Regions from separate parts of the Streptomyces sp. NPDC048462 genome, predicted to be linked through region 1. Evidence: riboswitches for the same ligand, from Rfam matches in the RefSeq annotation. Region 1 holds a riboswitch; each other region holds the start of a gene.

Region 1 (4,527 bases):
CAAGGTCGTCGACGGCATCTACCAGGTGCGCAACAACGACATCGCGAACCTCACCGTCGTCGAGGGCGACACCGGACTGGTGATCGTCGACTGCATGGCTTCGGTCGAGGCGGCCACGCAGGGCATGGCCATGATCCGCGAGCACGTCAGCGACAAGCCGGTGGCCGCCGTCATTTACACGCACACCCACATCGACCACTACGGCGGAGTCAAGGGTGTCGTCAGCGCAAAGGACGTCGCGTCCGGCAAGGTGCCGATCATCGCCCCGGGCACCATTGCCTCCTTCGACAAGCACGCTATCGGCGAGAACGTGATCGCGGGCAACGCGATGTCCCGCCGGGCGTCGTACGCCTTCGACAGCCTGCTCGACTACTCCGCCACCGGCTGCGTGACCTGCGGCATCGGCATCACGACCGTGCCGGGGGTGACGGTCTCGTACATCTCGCCCACGGACCCGATCACCGAGACCGGCGCCAAACGCGACCTGGGCGGCCTCGAATTCGAGTTCCTCTACGCCCCGGACACCGAGGCCCCGGAGGAGATGCACATCTGGATCCCGCAGCTGGCCGCCCTCACCTGCGCCGAGAACGCCAACCACTCGCTCCACAACATCCAGACCCTGCGCGGTGCCCGCACCCGTGACGCCCGCAACTTCGCCCGCTACCTCGACGAGACGCTGGAGCGCTGGGGCGACGAGGCACAGGTGCATTACGGCCCGCACACCTGGCCGGTGTGGGAGAACGAAGCGGTGACCTCCTTCCTGGCGTCACAGCGCGACACCTACAAGTACATCCACGACCAGGCGCTGCGCCTCGCGAACAAGGGATACACGCCCCTGGAGGCAGCCGAAGTCATCGAGCTGCCGGCGGAGCTGGGCCGCAAGTGGTTCAACCGCGGCTACCACGGCACGCTGCACCACGACGTCCGCGCGGTGTTCACCAAGGAACTCGGCATGTGGGACGGCGACCCCGTCTCCCTCCACCCCCACCCGCCGACCGAGTCGGCCCGCCGCTTCGTCGACCTGATCGGCGCGGACCAGGTCATGGCCGAGGGGCAGCGGGCCCTCGACGCGGGCGACTACCGCTGGGCGGCCCAGATCCTGCACACTCTCGTCTTCGCGCAGCCGGACAACCGGGCGGCCCGCGACCTCCAGGCCGACGCGTACGAGCAGATGGGCTACCAGGCCGAGGGACCGCAGTGGCGCGGCATCTTCCTCACCGCGGCCAGGGAACTGCGCGAGGGTGTCCAGCCCGCCACATTCGCCACGGCCAGCCCCGACACGATCTTCGCCATGCCCATCGACATCCTCTTCGACTACGCCGCCGTCCACCTGATCGGCGACAAAGCCGCAGAGGCCGACCTGCGCATCGACTTCTCCTTCAAGGACAGCGACGAGACATGGACGATGTGGGTCGCGCGCGGCGTCCTCAACGCCCGCCGCGGCGCGTCCCCCGACACGCAGCTCACCGTCACGGGAACCAAGGCGGCCCTGGTGAGTGTTCTGCTGAACCCGGCGAGCGCGGCCACGCTCGCCGAGTCCGGGAAAATCCGCCTCGACGGCGACGGCACCGTTCTGCCGGCGCTGGCCGAGCTCATCGACACGTTCGACCCCAACTTCGACATCGTGACGCCCTGAATGAGGCGTGCTCACGCCCGGCGGCCGGCGCGACCGGCTCGCGGCTCTCAGCCGCGTACCTGACGGCCAACGTTGAGGCCGGCTCCGGCCTCGCCTGTGTGAAGTCACTCCCCGCCACGACGTTCCGCTCAGCCGTCGACATCGTCGAAGGCGTCCACTGCCCCATCCCCAAGAGGAGCCTCTGACAGGCCAAGGTGTGGATGCGCCGCCCTGAACTGGGCTTGTTCCGCTTTGACGGGCACCATGGGTGTGGTGGTCAGGCTGCGAGCCGTCGCCTGCGGTGCCGGGCCAGCAGCCCGGCGGCCCGCATCTGTTTCGCGATGACGCATCACGTGGAGTGCGCGGCGATCATGGAGCCGGTGAAGAAGGACGACTGACCTGAGGTTTCGCTCCGGCGCATAGGGTGTGCGTTGCGGGCGATACCTGACGCTGAAATGACGCTCGCGACGCTCGTTCTGATGGGCGACAGGAGCCTCTTCGGGCAAGTCGTCCCCCGTCGGGGCAGCGAGCATCGACGGGGTCTGCATCACGCCCTGGATCCTGTGCAGCCCTCCGGCATGGGCAACTCCGAGAAAGATTCGAGGTATGGCAGTGATCTGCGTCGGCGGCATGATCGGGATCGGAAAGACGAGTGTCGCCGAACTGATCGCCAAGGAGCTGGGGAGCAGGGTCTTCTACGAGAGCGTGGAGGACAATCCGATTCTGCCGCTCTTCTACACGGCCGGCCCCGAAGAGATAGAGGCGAGGCGGTACCCCTTCCTCCTCCAGCTCTACTTCCTGCAGACGCGTTTCGCCGCGATCAAAGACGCGTACAAGCAGGACGACAACGTGCTCGACCGCTCCATCTACGAGGACTGGTACTTCGCCAAGGTCAACCACGACCTCGGCAGGATCAGTTCCCTTGAGATGCGGGTGTACGAGGGGCTGCTCGCGGAGATGATGCGCGAGATCGACGGCCTGCCCTACCGCAAAGCACCCGATCTCATGGTGTATCTCCGGGCGGACTTCGAGACGGTACTGCACCGCATCGGGCTGCGGGGACGCGATTTCGAACAGGACCGGAGTCTCGTCGGGTACTACCGGACGCTGTGGTCGGGGTACGACGACTGGGTGCGCGAGCACTACCGCGCCAGTGACGTCGTCGTGGTCGACATGAACGACACCGACGTGGTCAACAGCCCCGAGGACGCGGAGCGCGTGGTCCGGGAAGTCACTGACGCCCTGGCGCTGGCGAGGTCACGGCGCCCCTGATGCCGCCCGGTGGCCGGGCACGGAGGTGTCCCGGTACGCCGTCCGGCCGGGCTCCTGCCACCGTGGGGCGGGTGACATGATGGGCTGCGGACATGGGCGACGGCGGCCCGAGGAAACCGGTGGGAATCCGGTGCGGTACCGCCACTGTGATCGGCGAGCGGATCCCGATGCGCCACTGCCCCGCGAGGGCGGGAAGGCCGGGACGAGCACGGACCCGAGAGCCAGGAGACTCACGCTGTCGCCTCCTCGAAGGACCCCGGGGCGGAACTCCCCGGCAAGAGGGAGGATGCGGCATGCCTGAGCGGCCAGTCGACGAGAACGCGCCGACGTCGGACCGGACGGTCCCCTGCCGGGTGGTGGTGTGCCGCGACTGCTGCTGCGGCACGGTCAAGGTGCGGGGCGATCACCCCGCGCAGACCGCGCGGTTGCGGGAGATCGCCCCGGTGCGGACCTCCGACTGCCTGGACCTCTGTGAGCAGGCCAACGTCATCGTCGTACAGCCTTCTGCCGTCGGGCGGGCGGCAGGAGCCCGGCCGGTCTGGCTCGGCCTGGTCAACGACCCCAATGCCACCGAGGACATAGTGGATTGGGTGCGGGCCGGCGGGCCGGGTGTCGCGGACCGTCCCGGCATCCTCGACCTCTATCTGATCGACCCGCCGCGCCGCGTGAGGACGGCGACCTCATGACCAGCGGTGGGCGCGCGGCGGACGCGGTACCGGCGCACGAGGTCGTCGTGGCGCTGCGCGACGTGGCGCGGATGGGCGGATTCTTCGTCCTGGACACGGCCCGGGGGCCCGGGTCCGGTGCAGGAGGGCTCACACGGGAAGGGTTCGGCGCGCGGGCCAGGACGGTCAATGAACGCTACGCCACCGCCGAGGCCCGCGTCGGAGTCTCCATCGCCCATCTCGGGCTCGCGGCCCGCCTGTGGTCACCGGTTCTCGCCTGCGCGCTGTTGCACGGGATCGTGCCGGAGACGACCACCGTGGAATGGGCCGGTGACAGTGCGGCGCTCCGGCTGGCCGAGCCTCGGGGCAGCCGTGCTCCGCAGCCGGCGTCGTCGCTCGCCGATGCCGTCCGCGCTCAGGCGGACGGTGTTCTGGAGGGTGTGGAGCGGGGCCTGCCCGTCAAGGTGGCTCCCCGCCTGCTCGCGGGTAACTCGGCTTCCGCGCTGGTCGGTTCGGCGGCGCAGCTGCTCAGGTCCCGGCCCGACCTGCGGGCACCGCTCACCGGGCTGACCAGGGAACTCCTTCAGACGGGGCGGCTGTTGGGTACGGGCGAGGTCACCGGCCCCGAGCTGACGTTCCGGCGGCGGAGCTGCTGTCTGTACTACCGGGCCTTGAACGGTGCGAAGTGCGGTGACTGCTGCCTGGCCCGGTGACCGGAGCGGAGCAGGCCACAGGGGCCCGCTCCGCCCGCTGCCGAACGTGCCCGGGATCCGCTCACCGCGACGCGGGCAGCCGGTGTCGCGGTGGGCCCGGCGTCCCGGATCCGGCGCCGCGGCTCGTACCCCGGCACCGGCGTCCAGTTGACCCAGGACGCCCGGTCACCGGTTCGCGTCGGGCACAGGCACGTCCGCCGGCAGGAACGTCACCTGGGGACGGCCCGTGCGAGGATGCACCGCGACCTCGGCGGTCACCTCG
Region 2 (4,527 bases), on a different contig from region 1:
CCGGCGTGAGCCGATGACGTACCCCGCACACTGACGGCCGGGAGGCCCGCAGGGCCGGGACCGCGAACCGCGGCCCCGGCCCTGCGGGTCGCGGCGCCGCCCACAGGTAGCCGATTTCCGGTCGTGGCATGATCGGCGGCCATGGAGCACTTCATACGTCCCAGCGGTTCACCGCCCGTCAACGGCTACAGCCACGCGGTCGCCTTCACCGGAGCGATGGTCGCCGTCTCGGGGCAGGTCCCCGTGGACGGTGACGGCAATCCGGTCGGCAAAGAGGATGCGGAGGCCCAGGTTCGGCAGGTCTACGCGAACCTGATCACCGCGCTGGAGGCAGCAGGCTCAGGTCTGGAACACGTGGTCAGACTGACGGTCTACCTGACCGATCTGGACGACCTGGGCGCGTTCCGCAAAGTGCGGGACGAGCACCAGGACGCGGAGAACCCGCCCGCTTGCTCCTTGGTGGGGGTCGCCGGCCTGGTTCACCCGGACTTCCGGGTCGAGATCGACGCCCTGGCCGTGGCGCCGAGCGCTGGACAACGACCCGCTTCTCTTCGCGGCTGAAGCCGCGCCAGGGCTCACGGCCGCGCCGCAGGCGGCGCACGCGGTCCCGCCGGGCGACCGCCCGGCGGGACCTCTTCGCTCAGGCCGGGGGCTGGGTGTCGCTGGTGGTGACGCGGACGTGGTCGACGACGAGTTGCTGGGGGAAGGTGGTGTTGCCGTCGGGGTCGCCGGGCCAGTAGCCGCCGACGGCGAGGTTGAGGATGAGGAAGAAGGGCTTGTTGAAGGCCCAGGTGTTGCCGCCGGTGTCGGCGGGGGTGCGGTGCTGGTAGACGTTGCCGTCGACGGACCAGGTGACGGAATCGGGGGCCCAGTCGATGGCGAAGGTGTGGAAGTCGTCGGCGAAGGCCTGGCCGCCGGGGAGGCTGTAGCCGGCGCCGATGCCGGCGGAGCCGGAGTAGCCGGGGCCGTGCAGGGTGCCGTGGACGGTGCTGGGTTCGAAGCCGACGTTCTCCATGATGTCGATCTCGCCGGAGTTGGGCCAGCCGACCTGTCCGATGTCGTCGCCGAGCATCCAGAAGGCGGGCCACATGCCCTGGCCGCGCGGGATCTTCATCCGGGCCTCGACGTGGCCGTAGGTCTGGGTGAACTTGCCCGAGGTGTTCAGCCGCGCCGAGGTGTACTCGCAGGTGCCGTACCAGCACTGGTAGTTGTTCGGGTTCTCCTTGCGCGCGGTGATGACCAGATGACCCTGGCCGTCCAGCGCCGCGTTGCTGTTCCCGGCGGTGTAGTACTGCCGCTCGTGGTTGTCGACGTTGTCACCGGTCTCGATCTGCCACTTGCCGCCGTCAACGGCGGAACCTGCGGCTCCGTCGAAGTCGTCGGTGAACGTCGCGGCGGCGGCGGACGCCTGCGTGGTGACGGATCCCTTCGAGGCCGGAGACGGCATGGGGGCGCCGGAGGCGAGGCCGGAGGTGGCGGAGACGAGGGCGAGTACCGAGAGTGCGGAGACCAGGAGGCGCCTGGTCAGGTGGGGGGAGCTCATGTGGATTTCCTTTCCGTACGGGACGGAGGGAATGTGACTCACCATGCATATGACAAGTGGGGGCATGGCGGCCACGTGGGGGAGTTGCGGCCTTAGTTCACTTCGTGATTTAAGAAGTGAACCAAGAGCGTGTCAAGGCTCTTGGCAGACCACAGTTCTTGCACGCACCGGCCTACCGCCCCGTCGCCGCGTTCGTCAGCTCTCCGGTGCCGCCGGGAGCGGCCGGCCGCAGCGCAGGTTCCACCGCCCCGACCTGCCGCTGAGCTCCGTGACCGTCAGCGGTGCCACGTCCAGCCGCCAGAAGGCCTGCGGCGGGAGGTCCAGCGCGTGGACAGCCGCAGCGCGGATCACGGCGGGCTCGGCCACCGCCAGCACCTGCCCGTCGTCGCTCCTGTGCGGGGAGTCGAGCCACGAGCCCACCCGCGCGCACAGTTCCAGCAGGGACTCACCCCCGTGCGGCGCGGCGGCAGGATCGGTCAGCCAGGCGGCCACCCCGTCCGGCTCGTCCGTGCTCACCTCGGTCAGCCGGGCGCCGGTCCAGCGGCCCATCTCCCAGTCCCGCAGGGCGGGTTCGGGATCGGAGCGGAGTCCCAGCGCGTCCGCGGTCGCGGTGCAGCGCATGGACGGGCCGCGCACGTGCCTGGCCGCCGAGGGCACGGCGGGCGCGGCGTCCCGCGCCTGCCGGAGCCCGGCGTCGTCCAGCGGCGCGTCACCGGCGAACCGGGCCTCGCGCAGCGCCGCGTTCATCGCCGGTGAGATCAACATCACCCGTACCGTCATTACTGCTCTCAACTCCCTGAACGGTGGCCACTTGGCCAACCACACCATGGCATCCGGGCTTCCCGGATGCCCGGACCGCACCATGGCGGCGCCCACGCCCAGGCGGTATGGTCGCGACGACACGACGAGGGTGTGACGGAAGTCCGGTGAGAATCCGGCACGGTCGCGCCACTGTGAACCCGCACCTGTGCGGGGAAGTCAGACCCAGCACCTTCGTCTCAGGCACCACGATCGGGACGCGTGTTCCCACAGGAGGTTCTGCCATGGCACAGACTGCTGCCCCCGCCACCGGCGCACCCGCCATCACTCCCATCTCGCTGAAGGCCATCGCCCCTTGGGCGGTCTTCTTCGGCATCCTCATGCTGATCCTGCTGTACTTCGTCGGCGCCGAGCAGGGCGCCACCTCCGTCATCTCGGGCGCGGGCGTGCACGAGTGGGTCCACGACGGCCGTCACCTGCTCGGTTTCCCCTGCCACTGACCCACCGGGCTGATCCAGGGGAATCCCTCATGAACTCCATATCTGTCAGAGCTCTGCTGGTCCGCGGCATGCTGGCCGGCCTCGTCGCGGGCGCGCTCGCGCTGGCCGTCGCCTACTTCCTCGGCGAGTCCCGGGTGGACGCCGCCATCGCCCTCGAGGAGGCGCACAGCCACGACCACGGCGGCGGCGAGGAACTCGTCAGCCGCACCATGCAGTCCACCGCGGGACTCGCCACCGGCGTACTCGTCTTCGGGGTGGCCATCGGCGGCATCGCCGCACTCGTCTTCTGCTACGCACTCGGCCGGACGGGCCGCTTCGGCCCGCGCGCCACCGCGGCGCTGATCGCGGGCGCGGCCCTGCTGGCCGTGTACGTCGTGCCGTTCCTGAAGTACCCGGCGAACCCGCCGGCCGTCGGCAACCCCGACACGATCGGCAGACGCACGGCACTGTTCTTCCTGATGGTCGCCCTCAGCGTGCTGCTGGCCGTCGCCGCCGTCATCCTCGGCAAGCGGCTGGCACCCCGCCTGGGCGCCTGGAACGCGACGATCGCCGCAGCGGCCGGATACGTGCTGCTCATCGGTCTCGCGTACGTCTTCCTGCCCTCGTTCAACGAGGTCGGAAAGGACTTCCCGGCCACCCTGCTGTGGCAGTTCAGGCTGGCCACGCTCGCGGTCCAGGTCACGCTGTGGACCACCTTCGGGCTGCTCTTCGGCTACCTCACCGAACGGCTGCTGGTGCCGAGGGCACAGCCTGCCCGGGCCGGAAGCGGAACGGCGGAACGCGCCGCGGCCGCGGCGCGCTGACCCGCCCGGACGTGCCGTCGGGCCCGTGCGGCGCCGGAACCCGCGAGGTGAGTTCTTCTCGCGGGTTCCGCCGCGCCACGGGCCGGTGCGCGTCACCGCTCCGCGGGACCGTCCCAGTCCACGCGGTAGTGCTTCAGCAGGGAGTCCTCACGCACCAGGCGCATCCCCGCGGCCGTCATGACGCGCTGGGAGGCGATGTTGTCGAGGTCGGTGTCCCCGTGCACGCAGGCGACGCCCCGGTCGCGGGCGAACCGCAGCAGCGCGCGGAGCGCCTCGGAGGCGTACCCCATGCCGCGGACCGAGGGCACGAGCCCGTAGCCGATCGTGACGTGTCCGGCCTCGTCGGGAACTCCGTGGAACCCCAGCCCGCCGATCACCGGCCCGTCCGCACCGAGCCGTATCTCGTACGAGCCGAACGGAGTCGGATCCCCGGTCTCGGCGATGGTGCGCACGACGCGCGCGGCCGCCGCCCGCTCGCCCGGGGACGGGTATCCGGCCGCCCACCGGACGCCTTCCGGTGGCCGGCCCTCCACCACGTGCTCGACGTCGGATGCGCTCATCGCGCGGAGCAGGAGGCGCGGGGTATCGATAACGGTCATGACGCAGTGGACTATCACGCGGTCCGGGCGGGCCGCACCCGGATATCTCCTGGTGACCGCCCGCCCTTACCGCATGCTTCGCCGACCGCCGGCGCCCTCGGTCGACCTGCGGCTACGCGCCGCCTGCCGGGGTGAAGTCCCCGGACAGCGCGGCCGCCACCCGCAGGTGCGTCGACGCCTCGGTCTGCCGCCCCTGGCGCTCCAGCGTGCGGCCGAGCATCAGCCGGGCGTAGTGCTCGACGGGATCGAGCTCCAGCACCGCCCGCAGCTCCGTCTCGGCCCGGCCGAGCCGCGCCGAGTGGTAGTAGGCCCTCGCCAGCAGC
Region 3 (4,527 bases), on a different contig from region 1:
CGGCCCTGGCCCAGCCGTGCAGGGTGGCGAAGTGCCCCAGGTCCACCGAGTTCTCGATGACCTCCTGGACGTTTCCGGCCAGCTCCCAGGCGGCCGTGCGCGCGGGCCGGTGGCCGATCTCGTGCCAGCGGGGGACCGTCCAGTCCGGAGCGCGGCCGTCGTGGTGACGCCAGACGAAGACGGCGCCGTTGACCTCGTGCACGGGCAGTTGGGTCAGCGCGGAACGCGGCGGCGGCGTGCCGTACCCCGTGCGCACACATGTGCCGTCCGGGCCGAACGCGAAGAAGTGGAAGGGGCACGTGAGCTCGTCCCCGTCGATCTTCGCCAGCCCGAGATGGGCACCGAGGTGCGGACAGTACGGGTGGACGGCCCGTAGCTCCCCGCTGCCCAGCCGGTACAGCACGACGTCCTGGCCCGCCAGCGGCCGGGTCAGTACGGTGCCCGGCCGCAGTTCGTGCGAGAACGCCAGCGCGGACCAGCCGCTCGGACAGGGCAGGGCGGGCGCACCGGCGGCGTCCGCCGGGGTCGGACCCTCGCTGATGGTGCGCCCGTACTCGGGTGACACTTCCAAGACTTCCCCTCCGACGACTTCCCCTGCAGGATCTTTCGCCGGGAGGCTGCCCAGACCTTCGCGCGATTCCCTCAACAGATTGCGTGCCACCCGAACGGGAAGCGGTGCGCGATGAGTTGACGACGAGGGGCAGGCGCCGGCCAGGGAGCGGGGAACGGGTGGCGGGCCGGGGCGCCCGCGCGAGCGCTCACCCTGCGGGTGCCCCGGCCCTCCCATCGCTTCCCGGTCAGGTGGCGGGCAGTTCGCCCCGGACGGTTCGGGCCGCGGTGACGAGGTTCTCCAGGGACGCCCTGGTCTCGGTCCAGCCCCGGGTCTTCAGGCCGCAGTCGGGGTTGACCCACAGGCGTTCGGCGGGGATGGCCTCAAGTCCCTTGCGGAGCAGGGCGGCGGCCTCGTCGGCGTCGGGTACCCGGGGGGAGTGGATGTCGTAGACGCCGGGTCCGGCTTCGCGGGGGTAGCCGTGTCCGGCCAGTTCCCGGGCGACCTGCATGTGCGAACGGGCGGCCTCCAGGCTGATGACGTCGGCGTCCAGATCGTCGATGGCCTGGACGATGTCGCCGAACTCGGCGTAGCACATGTGGGTGTGGATCTGGGTGTCCGGCCGTACCCCGCCGGTGGTGAGCCGGAACGACTCGGTCGCCCAGTCCAGGTAGGCGGCGCGGTCCGCCGTCCGTAGCGGCAGGGTCTCGCGCAGTGCGGGTTCGTCCACCTGGATGACCGAAGTGCCACCAGATTCAAGGTCGTTGACCTCGTCGCGCAGGGCGAGGGCGACCTGCATCGCGGTGTCGCCGAGTGGCTGGTCGTCGCGGACGAAGGACCAGGCGAGCATGGTGACGGGGCCGGTGAGCATGCCCTTGACGGGCCGGTCGGTGAGGGACTGGGCGTACGTCGTCCAGCGCACCGTCATCGGCTCGGTGCGGGAGATGTCGCCGGCCAGGACCGGTGGGCGCACGTAGCGGGTGCCGTAGGACTGGACCCAGCCGTGCCGGGTGGCGAGGTAGCCGGTGAGCTGTTCGGCGAAGTACTGCACCATGTCGTTGCGTTCGGGCTCGCCGTGCACCAGGACGTCGATGCCGGTCTTCTCCTGGAAGGAGATGACCTCCCGGATCTCGTCCTTGATCCGCTCCTCGTAGCCGGCGGTGTCGATCCGGCCCGCGCGGAGGTCGGCCCGTGCGGTGCGCAGTTCATTCGTCTGCGGGAAGGAGCCGATGGTCGTCGTGGGCAGCAGGGGCAGCCCGAGGCGGGCACGCTGGGCGGCGGTCCGCCCGGCGTACGGCTGGGAGCGCCGCCCGTCCGCGTCGGTGACGGCCGCGGTCCTGGCCCGTACGGCGGGGTCGCGGGTGATGGGGGAGTCCCGGCGGGAGGCGAGGGCGGCGCGGTTGGCGGCGATCTCGGCGGCGACGGCCCCGGTGCCCCGGGTCAGCGCCCTGGCCAGTGTGACGACCTCGGCGGTCTTCTGCCCGGCGAAGGCGAGCCAGCGCAGGATCCGGGGGTCGATGTCCTTCTCGGGCGCCGTGTCGAGCGGGACGTGCAGCAGGGAGCAGGACGCGGCCACGTCGACGCTGTCGGCCAGGCCCAGGAGGGTGGCGAGGGTGGAGAGGGACTTCTCGTAGTCGTTGATCCAGATGTTGCGTCCGTTGACGACGCCGGCGACGAGCCGCTTGCCGGGCAGCCCGCCCGCGGCGGCGAGGTCGCCGAGGTTGGCGGCCGCCGCGCCGGTGAAGTCCACGGCCAGACCCTCCACCGGGGCCTTCGCCAGGACGGGCAGGGCCTCACCGAGCCGGTCGAAGTATGAGGCGACGAGCAGCTTGGGTCGGTCGGTGAGGCCGCCGAGCTCACGGTAGGCGCGGGCCACCGCGTTCAGCTCGGCGGGGGAGCGGTCCTGGACGAGCGCGGGTTCGTCCAGTTGGACCCACTCCGCGCCGGCGGCACGCAGATCGGCGAGTACCTCCGCGTAGACCGGAAGCAGCCGGTCGAGCAGGGTGAGCGGCTCGAAGCCGTCCGGCACCCCCGGGGCCGGCTTGGCCAGCAGGAGATAGGTGACCGGGCCGACGAGCACCGGCCGGGCGGTGAGGCCGAGCGCGAGGGCCTCCCCCAACTCCGTTACCTGCTTGGCGGAGTCGGCGCTGAAGACGGTGTCCGGACCGAGTTCGGGGACGAGGTAGTGGTAGTTGGTGTCGAACCACTTGGTCATCTCCAGCGGCGCCACGTCCTGGGTGCCGCGGGCCATCGCGAAGTAGCCGTCCAGGGCGTCGGCATCGACGGCCGCTCGGTGGCGTGCGGGGATCGCGCCGACCATGACGCTGGTGTCCAGGACGTGGTCGTAGTACGAGAAGTCGCCGGTGGGCACCTCGTGGACGCCGGCGTCGGCCAGCCGCGTCCAGTTGGCGCGGCGCAGGCCGGCCGCGGTCTCCCGGAGGGCGCCGGCGGCGACACGGCCCTTCCAGTAACCCTCGACGGCCTTCTTCAGTTCCCGGTCCGGTCCCTGGCGGGGGTAGCCGTACACGGTGGCTCGTGCTGCCGCGGCTGCGGGCTTGGCTGTCACGGAAATCTCCTTCGCGAGATGACTCCTGAACATCCCGGGACGGGACGCGGACGCGAAGGGATGACGAACCGGACGGACCACACCGACGATGTGCCGTGTGTACCGCTCGATATGTACGCCGACCCGCCCACGAGGTCACCGGGGTATCCGCACGCGAGGGTTCGCGTGCGGGCAACGGGCAGGTCTTCGGACTCGCGGGCACATCCGCCGAGGCGGACACCTACTGGCCGTCGCTTCCCAGATCCAACCGGACCCAGTGCGTATGACGGCGGTCGTTCCCACTCACCGCTGCGGGGCAGTCCCGGAATTCCACCGGGTTCCCTCTTGCGACGCGCCTGTCTGGCGGACAGGGCGAACCAGCTGCACGGACCACACTAGACCGTCGTCCGGCGCCCCGGGCCAAGCCGTTCACATTGCGGAACGCCTGTCACCGAGGGGAGCGGGCCGGCGCTCCGTCCCGGGCGCCGGCCGTCAGAAGCGGCTCATCTCATAGATCTTCTGTCCCGTGGACGAGTAGACGACGGCGCGGGCATCGTTGACGAAGCCGACCCGGTAGGTCGCCTTGTTCGGGCTCTGCGTCACGACGAACGCGTAGCGGCCGTCCTCGTCCGCGGTGCTGGAGATGGAGCAGGTCATCGGGCCGCCGATGTCGAGCGGGGCGCCGTTGTCGTAGTAGAAGCCCGAGCAGGTGCCGTCCTGGCCGAAGACCATGGGGTCGGCGGACCCGGCGGCCTTCCAGGTGCCGACCATCGCGGAGGAGCCCGGTGCCTCTTCGCCGCTGCCGGAAGGCGGGATCATCGCCCGTATGCCGAAGAAGGCCGCGACGAGCACCAGGACGGCCACGATGAGGGTGGGCAGCGGATTCCGCGCGACGACGTTCTTGATGCTGGTATTGGCGTTGATCCGGCCGAAGTTGGCACCCGTGACGACGGCTCCGCCGGCCCGGATGCCGGTGGGCTCGGAGTCCGCCGGCGGGGAGGTGTTCCCGCCGCCCGCATTCGACAGGATGGCCTCGAGTTGCGCGGCGAACCGGGGGTCCTGGTCCGCCGCGTCCCGGAGGACGTTCTCGGCGCGCGTGCGTGCCGGAGCCGTGGCGTCGCCGTTCTCCCGCGACTCGGACACCAGCTGCTGGATCGCCGGATCGCCGCCCAGCTTGGCGTCCACCAGCTCCCACAGCCGTTGAACCAGCAACTCCATCGTGTGGTCGGTGAGTCCGTTGAGCTGGCCCCCCGCCCGCCTGGCCTTGCCCACTGCCCACATGATCAACATGCCGACCGCGACGTCCATGCCCATGTGCTGTCCTTCCGTGGATGGCCCCGACCCGTCCGGATCGACCAGATCGTTCAGGTGGTCCGGACCGTCCCGAGCGTCGCTATGGGTGCGATGGCGGTGATGTCCGTGATGGTGGTGA
Region 4 (4,527 bases), on a different contig from region 1:
ACCTGGTTCCTGCTCGGCGGCGACCTCTACACCGCGTACACCTTCGTGGCCGTACCGGCGGCGATCTACGCGGCCGGCGCGGCCGGCTTCTTCGCGGTGCCCTACACCATCCTGGTGTACCCGCTGATCTTCACCTTCCTGCCGCGCCTGTGGTCGGTCTCGCACAAGCACGGCTACGTCACCACCTCGGACTTCGTCCGGGGCCGGTTCGGCTCCAAGGGGCTCTCGCTGGCCGTCGCGGTCACCGGCATCCTCGCCACCATGCCGTACATCGCGCTCCAGCTCGTCGGCATCCAGGCGGTGCTGGACGTGATGGGCGTCGGCGGCGGCGAGGACACCAACTGGTTCGTCAAGGACCTGCCGCTGCTGATCGCGTTCGCGGTGCTCGCCGCGTACACGTACTCCTCGGGCCTGCGCGCACCCGCGCTGATCGCGTTCGTCAAGGACGGGCTGATCTACCTGGTCATCCTCGTGGCGATCATCTACATCCCGATCAAGCTCGGCGGCTTCGACGACATCTTCGCCGCCGCGCAGGAGAAGTTCAACGGCCCGCCGGGCTCCAAGCCGACCGGTGCGCTCGCGCCCGGCGTGGACGGCCAGTGGGGTTACGCCACGCTGGCGCTGGGCTCGGCGCTGGCGCTCTTCATGTACCCGCACTCCATCACGGCGACGCTCTCCAGCCGCAGCCGCAACGTGATCCGCCGCAACACCACGATCCTGCCGCTGTACTCGCTGATGCTGGGGCTGCTCGCGCTGCTCGGCTTCATGGCGATCGCCGCCGGGGTCAAGGTGGACAACGGCCAGCTGGCCATCCCGCAGCTCTTCGAGAACATGTTCCCCGACTGGTTCGCGGGCGTGGCGTTCGCCGCCATCGGCATCGGCGCCCTGGTCCCCGCGGCGATCATGTCGATCGCGGCGGCGAACCTCTTCACCCGGAACATCTACAAGGACTTCATCAAGCCCGACGCGACGCCCGCCCAGGAGACCAAGGTCTCCAAGCTGGTGTCGCTGCTGGTGAAGGTCGGCGCGCTCGCGTTCGTCCTCACCATGGACAAGACGGTCGCGATCAACTTCCAGCTGCTCGGCGGGATCTGGATCCTCCAGACGATGCCCGCCCTGGTCGGCGGCCTCTTCACCCGGTGGTTCCACCGCTGGGCGCTGCTCGCGGGCTGGGCGGTCGGCATGGTCTACGGAACGGCCGCGGCCTACGGGGTCGCCAGCCCCACCCAGGCGCACTTCGGCGGCTCGTCCAAGGAGATCCCGGGCATCGGCGAGATCGGCTACATCGGCCTGACGGCGTTCGTGCTGAACGTCGTGGTGACCGTCGTCCTCACCTTCGTCCTGAACGCCGTGAAGGCGCCTGCGGGGATCGACGAGACCTCTCCCGCCGACTACACCGCCGACGCGGGCGACCCGGGCGTGAAGACGGAGCTCCCGCCGGCCACGGCCGGTGCGCCCGGCGGTCACTGACCGAGGCGCCACGGGCCGCCGCACCCCAGCACGTGGGGAGCGGCGGCCCGTTCGCGCGTCCGGGGAACCCTCGGGCAGCGCCGCCGGAGCCGCCGGGGAAAACCCGTGCCGGCGCCGCCCGCGGGTGCGGCAGACTTCCGTGCATGGACATAACCATCAGGCCGGTCGAGCCCGCCGAGTACGCCGCCCTCGGCGAGATCACCGCCGAGGCCTATCTCGGGGACGGGCTGCTGGACTTCGGCGCCGACGACCCGTATCTGGTGCAACTGCGCGACGTCCCCCGGCGGGCCGCCGAGGCCGAGGTGCTCGTCGCGGCGGACGCGCGGGGCCGGGTCCTCGGCGGGGTCACCTACGCGCCGCCGGGCAACCGCTGGGCCGACATCGCGGCGCCGGACGAGGCCGAGTTCCGGATGCTCGCGGTCTCGCGCGAGGCACGTGGGGCCGGGGCGGGCGAGGCGCTCGTCCGGGCCTGTATCGACCGCGCACGAGCCACCCCGGGGGTCACCGGCATCGTCCTGTCGACGCAGCCGGCGATGCGCGGGGCCCATAGGATCTACGGGCGCCTCGGCTTCGTCCGGACCCCCGAAAAGGACTGGTATCCCATCGAAGGGCTCTCGCTGCTGACATACCGCCTGGAGTTCCCGGCGGTCTCTTGATCGGTCACGCGACACAACATGTGGGGGCTGCCTCATCCAGCGGCCCCCACATGTATGCTCGTGCTCGCTGTCGCCGCAGGGAAATCCGGTGCGAATCCGGAACTGTCCCGCAACGGTGTATTCGGTGTGCTTTTGCGCACCTCCGAGTCCGAGGACCTGCCGACAGCGCATCCGGCTCGACCGAACCGGATGCCCAGACGTCCGGGCCTCGTGGATGGGCCGGTGGACGCCGCACGGAGTGCTGCCCCGACCGGGCCCCGCTCCGCCCGGCTGCCCCGCTCCCCCGCCGGCCCAGAGCCGAGCGAGGGAGAGCACCACGTGACCATCGCGCCAGCCGATCCGGTTTCAGCGGCCGAATCAACGGGACCCACGAGCGACGGACCGGGCACCGCACTTCTGCGGACCCTCACCGCCCTCACCGCGGACCTGCCCGACACCGACCCCGGACGCGTCGCCGGCGCCGCGCTGCGCGGCCGCAACGCCCGGTCGGACGAGGCCGAGCTGAGCTCGCTGGCCACCGAGGCCGCGGCGGGCCTGATCTCCGAGGATCCCGCCTACTCCCGGCTCGCCGCCCGCCTCCTCACCCGCACCATCGCGGACGAGGCGGCCGGCCAGGGCGCGACGTCCTTCTCCGCGTCCGTCGCCGTGGGCCACCGCGAAGGCCTGATCGCGGACCGCACCGCCGAGTTCGTGACGCTGCACGCGGCCGCTCTCGACGCGCTGGTCGACCGGGCCCTCACCGACGGCGCCGACGACCGGTTCGGCTACTTCGGGCTGCGCACCCTGCACAGCCGCTACCTGCTGCGCCACCCGATCACCCGCCAGGTCGTCGAGACCCCGCAGCACTTCATGCTGCGGGTGGCCGCCGGGCTCGCGGAGGACGACTCCGAGCGCGCCCTGGACGAGGTCGCGGCCCTGTACCGGCTGATGAGCCGGCTGGACTACCTGCCCTCCTCCCCCACGCTCTTCAACTCCGGCACCCGGCACCCGCAGATGTCCTCCTGCTACCTGCTGGACTCGCCGCTGGACGAGCTGGACTCGATCTACGACCGCTACCACCAGGTGGCGCGGCTGTCGAAGCACGCGGGTGGCATCGGCCTCTCGTACTCCCGCATCCGGGCCCGCGGTTCGCTGATCCGGGGCACCAACGGGCACTCCAACGGCATCGTGCCGTTCCTCAAGACGCTCGACGCCTCCGTCGCCGCGGTCAACCAGGGCGGCCGGCGCAAGGGCGCCGCCGCGGTCTACCTGGAGACCTGGCACGCGGACATCGAGGAGTTCCTGGAGCTGCGCGACAACACGGGCGAGGACCAGCGGCGCACGCACAACCTGAACCTGGCGCACTGGATCCCGGACGAGTTCATGCGCCGGGTGGACGCGGACACCGAGTGGTCGCTGTTCTCCCCGGCCGACGTGCCCGAGCTGGTCGACCTGTGGGGCGACGCGTTCGACGCCGCCTACCGGGCGGCCGAGGCCAAGGGCCTGGCCCGCAAGACGATGCCGGCCCGTGAGCTGTACGGCCGGATGATGCGGACCCTCGCCCAGACCGGCCAGGGCTGGATGACGTTCAAGGACGCCTCCAACCGGACCGCGAACCAGACCGCCGAGCCGGGCCGCGTCGTGCACTCCTCGAACCTGTGCACCGAGATCCTCGAAGTCACCGACGACGGCGAGACGGCCGTCTGCAACCTGGGTTCGGTCAACCTCGGCGCGTTCGTCGAGGGCGGCACGATCGACTGGGAACGGCTGGACGCCACCGTGCGCACCGCCGTGACCTTCCTGGACCGGGTCGTCGACATCAACTTCTACCCGACCGAGCAGGCCGGCCGGTCCAACGCCCGCTGGCGGCCGGTGGGGCTGGGCGCGATGGGTCTCCAGGACGTCTTCTTCCAGCTGCGGCTGCCCTTCGACTCCCCCGAGGCCCGCGCGCTCTCCACGAAGATCTCCGAGCGGATCATGCTCGCCGCCTACGAGGCGTCCTGCGAGCTGGCCGAACGCTCGGGCCCGCTGCCCGCGTGGTCCGAGACGCGGGCCGCGCGCGGTGTGCTGCACCCCGACCACTACGAGACCGAGCTGAACTGGCCGGAGCGCTGGGACACGCTGCGCGCCCGGGTCGCGAAGAGCGGCATGCGGAACTCGCTGCTCCTGGCCATCGCGCCGACCGCCACGATCGCCTCGATCGCGGGCGTGTACGAGTGCATCGAGCCGCAGGTCTCCAACCTCTTCAAGCGCGAGACGCTCAGCGGTGAGTTCCTCCAGGTCAACGCCTACCTGGTGGACGAGCTGAAGAGGCTCGGCGTGTGGGACGCGCGGACCCGCGAGGCGCTGCGCGAGGCGAGCGGCTCGGTCCAGGGCTTCGCGTGGATCCCGGAGGACGTGCGGGCGCTGTACCGCACGGCGT

What was found. Region 1 has a riboswitch for cobalamin ahead of ACGFU6_RS09530 ((2Fe-2S) ferredoxin domain-containing protein). Riboswitches for the same ligand answer to the same signal wherever they lie in the genome.
Region 2: another riboswitch for cobalamin. It lies ahead of ACGFU6_RS06875 (CbtB-domain containing protein); the one in region 1 lies ahead of ACGFU6_RS09530 ((2Fe-2S) ferredoxin domain-containing protein).
Region 3: another riboswitch for cobalamin. It lies ahead of metE (5-methyltetrahydropteroyltriglutamate--homocysteine S-methyltransferase); the one in region 1 lies ahead of ACGFU6_RS09530 ((2Fe-2S) ferredoxin domain-containing protein).
Region 4: another riboswitch for cobalamin. It lies ahead of ACGFU6_RS31555 (ribonucleoside-diphosphate reductase subunit alpha); the one in region 1 lies ahead of ACGFU6_RS09530 ((2Fe-2S) ferredoxin domain-containing protein).

Annotation. Positions count from the first base shown of each region.
Region 1 is NZ_JBICXG010000004.1:228,565-233,091, forward strand. It holds gene ACGFU6_RS09520 (alkyl/aryl-sulfatase) at 1-1,636, shown strand, start outside; gene ACGFU6_RS09525 (deoxynucleoside kinase) at 2,222-2,887, shown strand; cobalamin riboswitch at 2,997-3,119, shown strand; gene ACGFU6_RS09530 ((2Fe-2S) ferredoxin domain-containing protein) at 3,181-3,573, shown strand; gene ACGFU6_RS09535 ((2Fe-2S)-binding protein) at 3,570-4,265, shown strand; gene ACGFU6_RS09540 (ABC transporter ATP-binding protein) at 4,431-4,527, opposite strand, start outside.
Region 2 is NZ_JBICXG010000003.1:167,370-171,896, forward strand. It holds gene ACGFU6_RS06855 (PQQ-dependent sugar dehydrogenase) at 1-9, shown strand, start outside; gene ACGFU6_RS06860 (RidA family protein) at 142-561, shown strand; gene ACGFU6_RS06865 (family 16 glycosylhydrolase) at 641-1,543, opposite strand; gene ACGFU6_RS06870 (histidine phosphatase family protein) at 1,739-2,323, opposite strand; adenosylcobalamin (AdoCbl) riboswitch at 2,447-2,541, shown strand; gene ACGFU6_RS06875 (CbtB-domain containing protein) at 2,587-2,802, shown strand; gene ACGFU6_RS06880 (CbtA family protein) at 2,832-3,605, shown strand; gene ACGFU6_RS06885 (GNAT family N-acetyltransferase) at 3,698-4,204, opposite strand; gene ACGFU6_RS06890 (tetratricopeptide repeat protein) at 4,317-4,527, opposite strand, start outside.
Region 3 is NZ_JBICXG010000003.1:330,581-335,107, forward strand. It holds gene ACGFU6_RS07495 (Rieske 2Fe-2S domain-containing protein) at 1-571, opposite strand, end outside; gene metE (5-methyltetrahydropteroyltriglutamate--homocysteine S-methyltransferase) at 798-3,116, opposite strand; cobalamin riboswitch at 3,276-3,492, opposite strand; gene ACGFU6_RS07505 (hypothetical protein) at 3,588-4,409, opposite strand.
Region 4 is NZ_JBICXG010000026.1:25,425-29,951, forward strand. It holds gene mctP (monocarboxylate uptake permease MctP) at 1-1,470, shown strand, start outside; gene ACGFU6_RS31550 (GNAT family N-acetyltransferase) at 1,614-2,126, shown strand; cobalamin riboswitch at 2,168-2,305, shown strand; gene ACGFU6_RS31555 (ribonucleoside-diphosphate reductase subunit alpha) at 2,445-4,527, shown strand, end outside.